Regions from separate parts of the Virgibacillus sp. GM2-2 genome, predicted to be linked through region 1. Evidence: riboswitches for the same ligand, from Rfam matches in the RefSeq annotation. Region 1 holds a riboswitch; each other region holds the start of a gene.

What was found. Region 1 has a riboswitch for S-adenosylmethionine ahead of ACY9Z2_RS06675 (methionine ABC transporter ATP-binding protein). Riboswitches for the same ligand answer to the same signal wherever they lie in the genome.
Region 2: linked by a shared signal. The riboswitch ahead of ACY9Z2_RS02490 (hypothetical protein) and the one ahead of ACY9Z2_RS06675 (methionine ABC transporter ATP-binding protein) in region 1 are both predicted to bind S-adenosylmethionine.
Region 3: linked by a shared signal. The riboswitch ahead of metK (methionine adenosyltransferase) and the one ahead of ACY9Z2_RS06675 (methionine ABC transporter ATP-binding protein) in region 1 are both predicted to bind S-adenosylmethionine.

Annotation. Positions count from the first base shown of each region.
Region 1 is NZ_JBUZWC010000004.1:51,042-55,316, reverse strand. Features, by position in the region: gene ACY9Z2_RS06705 (acyl-CoA dehydrogenase FadE) at 1-490, shown strand, start outside; gene ACY9Z2_RS06700 (hypothetical protein) at 582-758, opposite strand; gene ACY9Z2_RS06695 (arsenate reductase family protein) at 845-1,204, shown strand; gene gcvH (glycine cleavage system protein GcvH) at 1,234-1,617, shown strand; gene ACY9Z2_RS06685 (toprim domain-containing protein) at 1,738-2,094, shown strand; gene ACY9Z2_RS06680 (thioredoxin family protein) at 2,105-2,416, shown strand; SAM riboswitch class I at 2,493-2,605, shown strand; gene ACY9Z2_RS06675 (methionine ABC transporter ATP-binding protein) at 2,726-3,757, shown strand; gene ACY9Z2_RS06670 (methionine ABC transporter permease) at 3,747-4,275, shown strand, end outside.
Region 2 is NZ_JBUZWC010000001.1:559,216-563,490, reverse strand. Features, by position in the region: gene ACY9Z2_RS02500 (phosphotransferase family protein) at 1-713, opposite strand, end outside; gene ACY9Z2_RS02495 (metallophosphoesterase) at 822-1,934, shown strand; SAM riboswitch class I at 1,941-2,042, shown strand; gene ACY9Z2_RS02490 (hypothetical protein) at 2,115-2,318, shown strand; gene pruA (L-glutamate gamma-semialdehyde dehydrogenase) at 2,554-4,101, shown strand; gene ACY9Z2_RS02480 (GDSL-type esterase/lipase family protein) at 4,148-4,275, opposite strand, start outside.
Region 3 is NZ_JBUZWC010000023.1:8,909-13,183, reverse strand. Features, by position in the region: gene ACY9Z2_RS17955 (hydrolase) at 1-62, shown strand, start outside; gene ytkD (RNA deprotection pyrophosphohydrolase) at 175-651, shown strand; gene pckA (phosphoenolpyruvate carboxykinase (ATP)) at 768-2,357, opposite strand; SAM riboswitch class I at 2,558-2,664, shown strand; gene metK (methionine adenosyltransferase) at 2,788-3,984, shown strand; gene ACY9Z2_RS17935 (gamma carbonic anhydrase) at 4,208-4,275, opposite strand, start outside.

The sequences.
Region 1 (4,275 bases):
AAAAGCACAAAGTTTACAGGAAGAATTAATGATGATGATGCCAGAAGAACCTGGAACAGAGCCACTTGAGCAAGAGAAATATTTGCTAAGAAACGCGAAGAAAATGGTATTACTTGGTGCTGGATTAGCTGCACAAAAATACATGCAAAAACTAGAGAATGAACAGGAAATCCTTGTGAATCTAGCTGATATGACGAACGAAGTATACAACATGGAAGCAACAATTCTTCGTACAGAAAAAGCAATTAACAAATCTGGCGAAGAGAAAAATAAACAAAAACTTCTATACACGCAAGTATATGTTCAAGAAGCATTTAATCGTATTGAAGCTGATGCAAAAGAAACATTGATTGCAGTTGAAAAAGGTGACAACCTGCGCATGATGTTATCATCATTACGCAAACTAACTCGCCACACACCAACTGACGTGATTTCTAAGAAACGTGAAATCGCAGCGAAAATTATTGAAGAAGAGCGTTATGTAGTTTAAGTCTAGTGAAAGAGGAGCCGCAGTCATGTGATTGCGGCTCTGTTTATGATGTTTGTTCTAATGCCTAGAAAAATACATACGATCCAACTGATCACACTATACTTGGATTGTCTGACAATCCAATAAATGCCGAATTGCCGTACAGAAATGCCGGACCACCTCCAGTAAATGCCGAACCACTGCACAGAAATACCGGAACAACTCCAATAAATGCCGAACCACCGCACAGAAATGCCAGAACAGCCCCAATAATTGCCGAACCCACCATATCCATCACGATAATCTCCAGCATTTCCATCGACCGTCTGCCACTATATTTGCTATAATCAACGTAAGAATAAAGGAGGTAGACTTGTGGCATTAACGTTTTATTGGTATCCTAATTGTGGTACGTGTAAAAAGGCAAAAAAATGGCTAGATGATAACAATATCGATTATACTAGTATACATATTGTTGAGGAAACACCATCAAAAGAAACGCTGCTAGAAATGATGCAAAAAAGCGATCTTCCTGCCAAAAAATTTTTCAATACAAGTGGGAAAAGCTATCGCGAAAATAACATCAAAGAAAAAATTACTGATGCATCAAATGAAAAAATGGCAGAGTTGCTTGCGAATGATGGCATGCTGATTAAGCGGCCAATCACTACAGATGGTGAAAATGTAACCGTTGGATTTAAAGAAGATATCTTTAATCATACATGGAAAAAATAACAGTTTAATTATTCTTGGAGGGATTGTAGATGAGCTTACCAAAAGACTTATTGTATTCAGAGGAACACGAATGGGTAAAAAAAGAAGATGGCAAAGTACGAATCGGAATTACTGATTTCGCACAATCTGAACTAGGGGATATCGTATTTGTCGAGCTTCCAGAGGTTGGAGAAGAAATTGAAGCTGACGAACCGTTTGGTAGCGTTGAATCAGTTAAAACAGTTTCTGAATTATATGCTCCGATTAGCGGAAAAGTAGTTGAAATTAACGAAGAGCTTGAAGATAGTCCAGAATTTGTAAACGAATCACCATATGAAAAAGCTTGGATGGTAGTTGTTGAACCGTCTGATGAAGGTGAGTTTGATAACCTAATGTCAGCAGAAAAATACGAAGAAATGACTAATGAAGATTAATTAAATAGATGAATGGTTGGCTGGCTTACTCCTTTTTAAAAAAGGAGTGTAGTCAGCCTTATTCGCATCATAGGATATCGTAAGAGGTTTTTTGCTTGAATTCATGAGGAGTGATATGTCATGATTGCACCTGATTCAGACAAAGTAATTATTGTTGAGGGGTTAACAGATAAAAAGCAAATTGAAAAAATTATTACAGACCCCGTTACGATTATTTGTACGAATGGAACACTTGGTGTAGCCAAGTTCGATGAGCTGTTAGATACGTATGATTTAGATAACAAAGAAGTGTATATTTTGGCGGATGAGGACAGTGCTGGAGTAAAACTTCGTAAGCAATTGGCCAGAGAGCTTCCGCATGCAGAACATATTTATGTTAGTAGCGAATTTCGCGAAGTAGCAACTACTCCTGCTTCTGCGCTTGCGACTGCGTTAGTTAGTAAGCGTATAAATGTAAACCCGATATTTTTGACGTAAGGTGATTGCATTGCAACCAATAACAGAAGAAAAATTAAAGCAAGATCATTATTTTTTATATATTTATACGCCGTTTTGTGGTACCTGTCATTTGGCGAAATCGATGTTAAACCAGATTGAGTCTGTTCATAAAGAAGAGATTTTTCTCGAGATGAACGCCTCGTTATATCCTTCGTTCATGCAGGATGCACAGGTGGAAAGTGTGCCTTGTTTGCTAATAAAGGATGAAAATGAAATCAAAGAGAAAGTGTATGCATTTCAATCGATACCAAATATCTATACGTATTTGATGAAATATGAGCCAAAACTTTTTGCAACTTAAAAAATAGTTGTTGACACCTGCTTATTCAGGTGGTACGATTTGATTTATAGATTTTAACAACCAAATACTTTTTACTCTCTTATCAAGAGCGGTGGAGGGGCTGGCCCTATGAAACCGCGGCAACCTTCAAACAAATTATTGTTTGAAAGGTGCTAATTCCTGCGAAGCTTTGGCTTTGAAAGATGAGAGAACGTGAAGGCTAATTATTTACGTCTTTCTGTTCTCTTACAGAAAGGCGTTTTTTGCGTTGTTAAGAAGAAAATGAGCAGAATATCAATGCTCAGTAGCTGTTTTATTGGAGGTTTTGTCATGATTTCGATCGAAGGATTACGTAAACAATTTAGTACTGGCAAGTCAGCCATTCATGCGGTTGATGATTTGTCGTTGAAAATAAAGGAAGGTGAAATATTTGGTGTCATTGGTTACAGTGGTGCTGGAAAAAGTACGTTCGTTCGTCTACTTAACAGACTCGAGGAGCCGACAGGTGGTCGCGTTGTTATCGATGACCAAGAAGTAACTGCTTTGAACACGAAGCAATTACGTTTGGCTAGACAAGAAATAGGAATGATATTTCAGCATTTTAACCTCTTGTGGTCACGAACGGTTCAAGATAATATCGCCTTTCCACTGGAAATAGCGGGCATTCCAAAACGCGAGCGAGATGAAAGGGTTACAGAGTTAATACGATTAGTTGGGCTAGCAGGTCGCGAAAATGCCTACCCTTCACAATTGAGCGGGGGACAAAAGCAACGTGTAGGTATTGCTAGAGCGTTAGCAAATAACCCAAAGATATTGCTTTGTGACGAGGCAACGTCAGCGCTAGATCCAGAGACAACCAACTCCATTTTAGACTTATTAGTAGACATCAATAAAAAGCTTGGCTTAACGATTATTTTAATCACACACGAGATGCATGTGATTCGAAAAATTTGTAACCAAGTAGCGGTTATGGAAAATGGCAGGATTGTGGAACAAGGCGATGTATTGGATATATTTTTACGTCCAAAACAACAGGTTACAAAGAAATTTGTTGAACAGGTTATGGGTTCAAGCGATGAAAATGAAAGTGTTCAGGAAATCATTGAAAGCTACGAACAGGGTAAAATTGTTCGACTCCATTTTGTTGGTGAAACAACAAATCAAGCGCTTATCAGTCAGTTATCTAAGAAATATCAAATTGACATCAATATCTTGCAAGGAAAAATAACTCAAACACAGCGCGGGGCTTATGGAACGTTATTCGTTCAATTGATTGGTGATCAGAATGAATTGGAGCAAGCTGTAACGTATATCAAAGAGCAGACCTCAGTTGAAGTGGAGGTGCTTCGCGATGCTAGCTAATTTTTTTCCAAATTTGGATGTACAGGATTTCTGGATTGCCACGTATGAAACATTTTACATGACAATCTTGGCATTAATAGGAACGTTTATTTTGGGGACGGTTCTAGGGTTACTTTTATATTTAACTGCGAAAGATGGCATTTGGCAAAATAAATTCGTAAACCTAATTGTTGCTTCATTAGTTAATATATTTAGAGCGATTCCGTTTATTATTTTGATTTTATTATTATTCCCGTTTACCGAGTTTTTAATTGGAACCATCCGTGGACCAAATGCAGCATTGCCTGCACTGATTATCGGAGCCGCACCATTTTATGGACGGTTGGTTGAAATAGCATTGAGGGAGGTTGATAAAGGAGTCGTAGAGGCAGCCAAGGCAATGGGGGCAAAAACAAAAACAATTATTTTCCGCGTATTGCTACCAGAATCAATGCCAGCACTTATTTCAGGATTAACAGTAACGGCGATTGCCTTAATTGGTTATACAGCAATGGCTGGTGTAATCGGTGCAGGGGGAC
Region 2 (4,275 bases), on a different contig from region 1:
GGACCAGCAAAAGCAAATTCCCAGTCGATAATACCAGTAACTTCTTTTTCCGCAACCACTATATTCAAGCCGTTGTAATCACTATGTACAAGTGCAGGTGTCGGATCAATATCTTTTAAAAGGTGACTGTTCATTCGTGTGAAATTCCACAGTTTTTCAGTTAGCTCTTCCCCTAGCCAGTGACCCGTATGGCCGTCTATTAAAAATTCTTCCATAAACGAAAGAAACGTGTCAGGCGTTACCTTCATCGGTACGGTCACTTCTAAATTTTCATTGAAAAGTCCTGCTTGAGTAAATGTATTTTTTCTCATTTGAGCAAGCCAATAGCCTGTAGAATAGGCTGCTTTTTTCAAAAAAAGAGTATCGTTACTATACATCGTATCCTTCAGGTGTATCCCCTCTTTCCATTCCATGATGGAAAAGGATGCATTTCCTTGATAGTGACTATAATAGATTTCTGGAACAGGCAGTGACTCGTGCAACTTGGTGTGTAGTGCGCTCTCGAACCTACACTTCTTTTCATCACTAATTCGCAATACCAATGGTTTTTCACTAGAATTAATTTTTACTTTGTAATTTGTATTACTAAATCCCCCACTTAATAATTGAACAGATTCTAATTGCATGCCTGGCGAAAAATGGTGGATCATTTCTTCAAGTTCATGATTCGGAAGTGAATAAAGCGGTTTTACTCGTTCCCAGTTTTCCTTCATATTTCTCCTCCTCATTGGACTCAACCCTAAGTCTATCACTATTTCACTTTGCGGAATAGTGCGAAAGTATAGTAACCTATTGATAGATAATTAAAAGGGGAAATGACAGTGAAAAAAATCAATCAACTATCCATACCAACTAACGCAAGGGTAATCGTGATTTCGGATATTCACGGGGAGTTGGAGCTATTCAAAAGGCTATTAACAAAAGTAAATTTCAGCGAAGAAGATTACCTAATTATTAACGGTGATCTTTGTGAAAAGGGTCGTGACAGTATTGGGGTTGTAAATTATGTAATGGCACTGCAAGCTTCCAATGCTAACGTACATGTGACAGAGGGAAACTGTGATTCGATTGTTGAAAATCTACTAGTAGAGGATCCAAGGCTCATCCATTATGTTTTGAAACGTAGATCAATTATAGGCGAGTGGGCAGAAAAGATTGGTTTTGAAATCAATGAAGATACAGATGTTAAAGAACTAAAGGTAATTTTGCTGGAGCATTTCGGAAAAGAAATCACTTGGCTTATGGAACTTCCAACTGCAATTGAAACGCCAAACTATATCTTTGTTCACGCAGGAATTGAGGATGTGGAAGATTGGAAGGACACAGAGCGTGATTTAGCTATAGCGATGCCGACGTTTTTAGAAAAAACCCACCGCGCAGACAAATACGTAATTGTGGGCCACTGGCCAGTGGCAAATTATGCAACAGACGCACCAGCAAATAATCCAATTATCGATACCGATAAAAAAATCATTGCAATCGATGGCGGGAATGTGATTAAACCAACAGGACAATTAAACGCGTTTATTATCAAAACTGCTACAAACGGAGATGCATTTTCGAATACATATATGGACCATTTCCAAACACGTGAAGTGCAGGAAGATTTTCGTACCGAATCGGAAATGACGGGTGCCATTACGTATCCGCACTATGAAATTGTTCCTATTGAAACGGGCGATAGTTTTTCGCTTTGTAAGCAATTAGGGACAAATAAGCATTTTTACGTAAAAAACGAATATGTTAAACAACAGGAAGATGGAAACTATACCGTCAAAACAGACGTATCGTGTACGCAACTCCATGTCAAAAAAGGTGATATCGTTTCGATCGTGGATGATAGCTGTGAGGATTACACGTTGATAAAAAAAGATGGAAAAGAAGGTTGGGTTCGAAAAGACATTTTAGCGAATTTGTTGTATACTACAAATTAAGTGAATAGGTTATCAAGAGTGACTGAGAGATCTGGCTCAACGACGTCACAGCAACCTGCTTAAGCAAGGTGCTAACACCAGCAAAGTGTATGCTTTGGATGATAAGTCGGTAGGAGACCCCTTTATGCAATCCAAGCATAAAGGGGTTTTTATATATTTTTTTAAAAGGAGATGATTTTGGTGAAGCGAATTTTTGTGGAAAATGGAAAGGTAAGAGAATTAAGTGAGGAAGAGTTTGAAAAATTGCCTCCATCAACATCGGTGTCTGATATCGTAAAGGAAATGACTCCAGAAGAGATTGAAGCGTTTCATTGGGAACGATATGAAAGGTTTATTAAACCATTGATGGAACATAACCAGCGTGAGTTGAAGCGATTAAAATAATTCGCGCATTGTTATGGTCAAAACGCGCAGCAAACAAAATAAATCGATCAATAATCCATAGAAAACGCGCGACAGCACAATTGCTGCGCGTTTTCAATCTGTTCATGCGCGGTTATAACGCAGGTTCGATCGTTCTACTTTACATTATGCTCGATTTGCTAACTCTTCTATGTTTAATACATCCCAGAACGTGAAACACCTATTATAGAGTAACCATTTCAAGGAGGTAATCGAGTTGGTAGTACCGTTTAAACATGAACCGTTTACTGATTTTACAAATGAAGAAAATCGAAAAGCATATAAGATTGCATTGCGTGAGGTGGAGAACCGTTTAGGTAAGGATTATCCACTTGTAATTGGAGGAGAACGTGTTTTTACCGAAGACAAAATGACATCGGTAAATCCGTCAAATAAAGAACAAGTAATCGGATATGCTTCAAAGGCAACAAAGAAGCATGTAGATCAAGCGATGGAAAAAGCCCAGGAAGCTTTCAAGAAATGGCGAGGATTTACTCCAGAGGAACGAGCTGAGGTATTGTTCAAGGCAGCAGGAATTGTCCGACGCCGAAAACATGAGTTTTCAGCGACGATGTCTTTTGAAGCCGGGAAGCCATGGGGGCAAGCTGATGCCGATACCGCGGAAGGAATTGACTTTCTTGAGTATTATGGCAGACAAATAATTGAACTTGGTAAAGGTAAGGAAATTAACGATCGAGAAAATGAAAACAATACTTATTTCTATCAACCGATGGGGCCAGGTGTCGTAATCCCACCATGGAACTTTGCGTTTGCGATAGTTTGCGGGACAACTGTAGGGCCGGTTGTAGCAGGTAACCCTGTTCTGTTGAAGCCAGCTGAGGATACGCCAGTTATTGCATATATGCTAGTGGAAGCTTTAGAAGAAGCGGGCTTACCAAAAGGCGTAGTAAACTTTCTTACTGGCGATCCAAAAGAAATCGGTGATTATTTGGTTGACCACCCTGAAACCCATTTCATCAACTTTACAGGTTCACGTGGAACAGGAACACGTATTTATAAGCGTGCTGCTGAAGTCCAAGAAGGGCAAAACTTCTTAAAGCGAGCTGTTATAGAGATGGGTGGTAAGGATACGATTATCGTTGACGATAATGCTGATTTGGACTTGGCGGCTGAATCAATTGTCAACTCCGCATTTGGATTCCAGGGCCAGAAATGTTCGGCTTGTTCGCGAGCGGTGATTCACAAAGATGTTTATGACGAAGTGCTTGAAAAGTCAATCCAGCTTGCTAAGGACGTAACAGTTGGGAATCCAACGGAAGAAGATCCGTATATGAGTGCGGTTATTAACCAGAAGCAATTTGATAGAATTAAAGGATATATCGATACAGGAAAAGATGAGGGAAAGCTCGTATTTGGTGGTGAAACCGACGATTCGAAAGGGTACTTCGTCTACCCAACGATTTTCGCTGATGTTGATCCAAAAGCAACTATTATGCAGGAAGAAATTTTTGGACCAGTCGTTGGTTTTACTAAAGCAAAAGATTTTGATGAAATGTTAGATATCGCAAATAATACAGACTACGGATTGACTGGTGCAGTGATTTCGAATAACCGTGAGCATTTAAATAGAGCGCGGTATGAATTCCAAGTTGGAAATCTATATTTCAATCGTGGCTGCACAGCGGCTATTGTAGGATACCATCCGTTTGGCGGATTCAAAATGTCCGGCACCGACGCAAAAGCTGGTGGACCAGATTATTTATTAAACTTCCTTGAAGCGAAAACTGTATCGGAAATGATGTAAAAGAAATGGCAGCCTAGCTTAGCTGGGCTGCTTGATTTATGGGCAGTTACTCTAGCCCCAATACTTCCAAACCAATCTCAGCAAGCTTCATTTGCCCTTTGATAGTTGGATGGATGTCACCTTGAATTACATAAGCTGCTTGGTTTTGACCAAATGCGGTATAGGCATCAGCCA
Region 3 (4,275 bases), on a different contig from region 1:
GTGATGAAAAAACACGAGAACATATTGAATCGATGGGAATATTATCTGATAGACATTTGTAATGAGTAGATGAATTCTCATTAATTTAGTCAAAAGTAGTTTATACTAGCTGCTTTAAAGGAACATAATAAGAGATAGACAATTTAATTAACGGGGAAAAAGGCAGCTGAAATAATGAATACATTTAGAGATTATTATAACAATGAGGTTAAATTAACATTTGAAGATCATTATTTTTCCAAAGAACCAAAGCATGTTTGGGTAATTTGTACGTATCAAAATCGTTGGCTACTAACTAATCATAAAGATCGAGGAATGGAATTTCCTGGTGGCAAGGTAGAACCAGGTGAAACAGCTGAAGATGCCGCAATACGTGAAGTAAAAGAAGAAACTGGCGGGTCAGTTGATCGGTTAGATTATGTTGGTCAATACTATGTTAAAGGCAAGGGCGGGACGGTAATAAAAAATGTTTATTTTGCTAACGTCAATAAACTCATTGAGCAGTCTACTTACTATGAAACCCATGGACCAGTCTTGTTAGATAACATACCTAAAAATGTCCGTAAAAACACAAAATACAGCTTTATTATGAAGGACGATGTTTTAACCTATTGTATGGAAAAAATTAAAAGTGAATATTTATCAAAGTAAACGTGTTTTCCTGAAGGGAGACACTTTCTTTGTTCAATTGTACATGCACTAGGTTACAATAGAGTAATATTCAAAAGGAAAAGCCAGCCTTTTGAGACTGGCTCTCTTCAATTATTTTAACCTTTATAAAGTGGACCCGCTTGAGCAATTTCCTTATCAGCTTGTGTGAAATTCTTAAAGTTTTCATGGAATTTCATTGCAAGCTTTTTCGCTTCCGCATCGTAAGCTTCTTTGTCAGCCCAAGTACTTCTAGGAACCAATACTTCGTCTGGAACACCAGGAACGTGCATTGGCGTTTCAAGACCGAAGACATCGTCCTTCGTAGTTTCAACAGTGTTTAACTCACCTTCAAGTGCTGCATGAACCATTGCTCGTGTATAGGAGAGTTTCATACGATTTCCGACACCATATGAACCACCAGTCCAACCGGTGTTCACTAAAAATACGTTTGTGTTAAATTGATCAATTTTTTCCCCAAGCATTTTTGCATAGGTCGACGGTGCTAGTGGCAAGAATGGTGAACCAAAGCAAGCTGAGAAAGTTGCTTGTGGCTCTGTCACGCCACGTTCTGTTCCAGCTAATTTACTTGTATAGCCACTTAAAAAGTGATACATTGCTTGTTCTTTTGTTAATTTACTGATCGGTGGTAGTGTACCAGATGCATCAGCTGTCAAAAAGATAATTGTATTTGGGTGACCAGCTACACTAGGTGTTACAATATTATCGATATTATCTAGTGGATATGCTGCACGTGTATTTTCCGTTAGAGATGTATCATCGTAATCTGGGATACGTGAATCTTTATCAAGAATTACATTTTCTAATACGGACCCAAATCGAATTGCGTTGTAGATTTGTGGTTCTTTTTCTTCTGATAGGTTGATACATTTTGCATAGCATCCACCTTCGATATTAAACACACCGTTTGGACTCCACCCATGCTCATCGTCCCCGATTAGTTTGCGATATGGGTCAGCCGATAGAGTAGTTTTTCCTGTACCAGAAAGTCCAAAGAATAATGCTACATCGCCCTCTTGACCAACGTTAGCAGAGCAGTGCATGGATAATACTTCTCGCTGTGGTAAAAGATAGTTCATAACAGAGAAAATTGATTTTTTAATTTCTCCTGCATATTCAGTACCACCAATTAAAATAATGCGTTTCTTGAACGAAACTAGGATAAAAGTTTCTGAATTAGTTCCATCAACTGCAGGATCAGCTTTAAAGGTTGGCGCTGATATAACAGTAAACTCTGGATTATGTGTTGATAATTCATCTTCTGTCGGCGTAATGAAAAGTTGACGCGCAAATAAATTGTGCCAAGCATATTCGTTAATTACTTGGATTGGCAAACGATACTTTTTGTCAGCACCTGCGAATCCTTTGAACTGAAAAAGTTCATCTTTTTCTTTTAAGTAATTAATTACTTTACCGTACAAATTATCAAAAGATGCTTCATCAATTTCCTGGTTTACTGCGCCCCAATCAATAAGATTTTCACACGATTCGTCACGGACAATGAATTTATCCTTTGGAGAACGTCCAGTATATTTTCCAGTAGTTGCTTGAATTGCGCCAGTTGCAGTTAATGTACCTTCATGACGATCTAAAATTCTTTCGACTAAACGAGGTACAGATAAATTTTTTTGTACATTTTTATTAGAAATTAGCTCCTGTAACAATGATGATTGTTCCACCGATTTCATGTATCATACCTACCTTTTGGATGGATTTTATTTTTTACAAAATAAGAAGTAATCAAGATTTTATAAATCTGTTTATTAGTATAACACATTCATAAAATTAATCCATACTATTATATTATTTTATTAAAGCTGTCATATAATGTTCGAAAAAAGTTGACATGATGAGGGGTTTTCGATACGATAAGTTTCGAGCGGATACTCTCTTATTTAGAGTCGGCGGAGGGACAGACCCGATGAAACCCAGCAACCATCACAAGTGTGAAAAGGTGCTAACCTGAAGCAAGGATGACTCCTTGAACAATAAGAGGAAATGGCCACAACACCTTTCCTCCTGAACAGGAAGGGCTTTTTTTGTTTTTAAGGACCTTGAACAATTGTACTATAACAAATAGAGTTCCGTAACACAATTATAAAGGGAGGATTTAGCCATATGGCTTCAAATCGTCGTTTATTTACATCTGAATCTGTCACAGAGGGACACCCAGATAAGATATGTGATCAGATCTCAGACGCAATTTTAGATGAAATTTTAAAGAAAGATCCAAATGCTCGAGTAGCATGTGAAACAACCGTAACAACAGGCTTAGTATTAGTATCTGGAGAAATCTCCACGAATACGTATGTTGATATTCCTGCTATTGTAAGACAAACAATTAAAGATATTGGTTATACACGTGCAAAGTTTGGCTTTGATGCAGATACTTGCGCAGTTTTAACTGCAATTGATGAACAGTCTGCTGATATTGCCGGCGGAGTAAATACTGCACTCGAGGCACGTCAAGGAAAAATGACAGATGATGAAATCGCTGCAATTGGTGCAGGAGACCAAGGTTTAATGTTTGGCTTCGCATGTGACGAAACGGATGAATTAATGCCGTTACCTATCGCTTTAGCACATAAACTAGCGAAACGTTTGTCAGATGTGCGTAAGGACGAAACACTAGCTTACCTACGCCCAGATGGAAAAACACAAGTAACTGTTGAATACGATGAAAACGATAAACCAGTTAAAGTAGATACAATTGTTATTTCAACGCAACACCATCAAGATGTGACGACAGAGCAAATTGAAAAAGATTTAATTGAACAAGTTATTCGTCCTGTCGTACCAGAAAATTTACTTGATGAATCAACAAAATACTTTATTAATCCAACTGGCCGATTCGTTATCGGTGGTCCTCAGGGTGATGCTGGATTAACTGGGAGAAAAATTATTGTAGACACGTATGGCGGATACGCACGTCATGGTGGTGGCGCGTTTAGTGGAAAGGACTCTACTAAAGTTGACCGTTCTGCTGCTTATGCAGCACGATACGTTGCCAAGAATATCGTTGCCGCTGACCTCGCTAAAACGTGTGAAGTACAATTAGCGTATGCTATCGGTGTAGCAGAGCCAGTATCGATTGCAATCAACACATTTGGCACTGGTAAAGTTAGTGAAGAAGCATTGGTTCAAGCTGTTCGTAAGTTATTTGATCTAAGACCAGCAGGAATCATTCGTATGCTAGATCTACAAAAACCAATTTTCCGTAATACATCTGCCTATGGGCACTTTGGTCGTACAGATATTTTGTTCCCTTGGGAAAAAACAGATAAATTAGAAGAGCTAAAAGCATTGACGAAATAAAATGAAGCGAAAGTATCCAGATTTGGATGCTTTCGCTTTTTCTTATCTTAAGAGCAAAGAAAGTATAAACGAAAAGCTGTCTAGCTCCAGCGCCCAGCAACTATCAAACTTCACACTCCTCCACTGCGATAAGTCAACATCGGCTCGTACCTCACCGTGTTTCCTTTATCTCATTTCGGGGTGCTCCAGTTTGTACGTTGCTAAACGGGCGCTTACGCTTTTCTTATAAAGATGTATGATGTTTATAGTATTGCCCTTTTTCAACATACGTCTTTCTCACACGTTCCATAT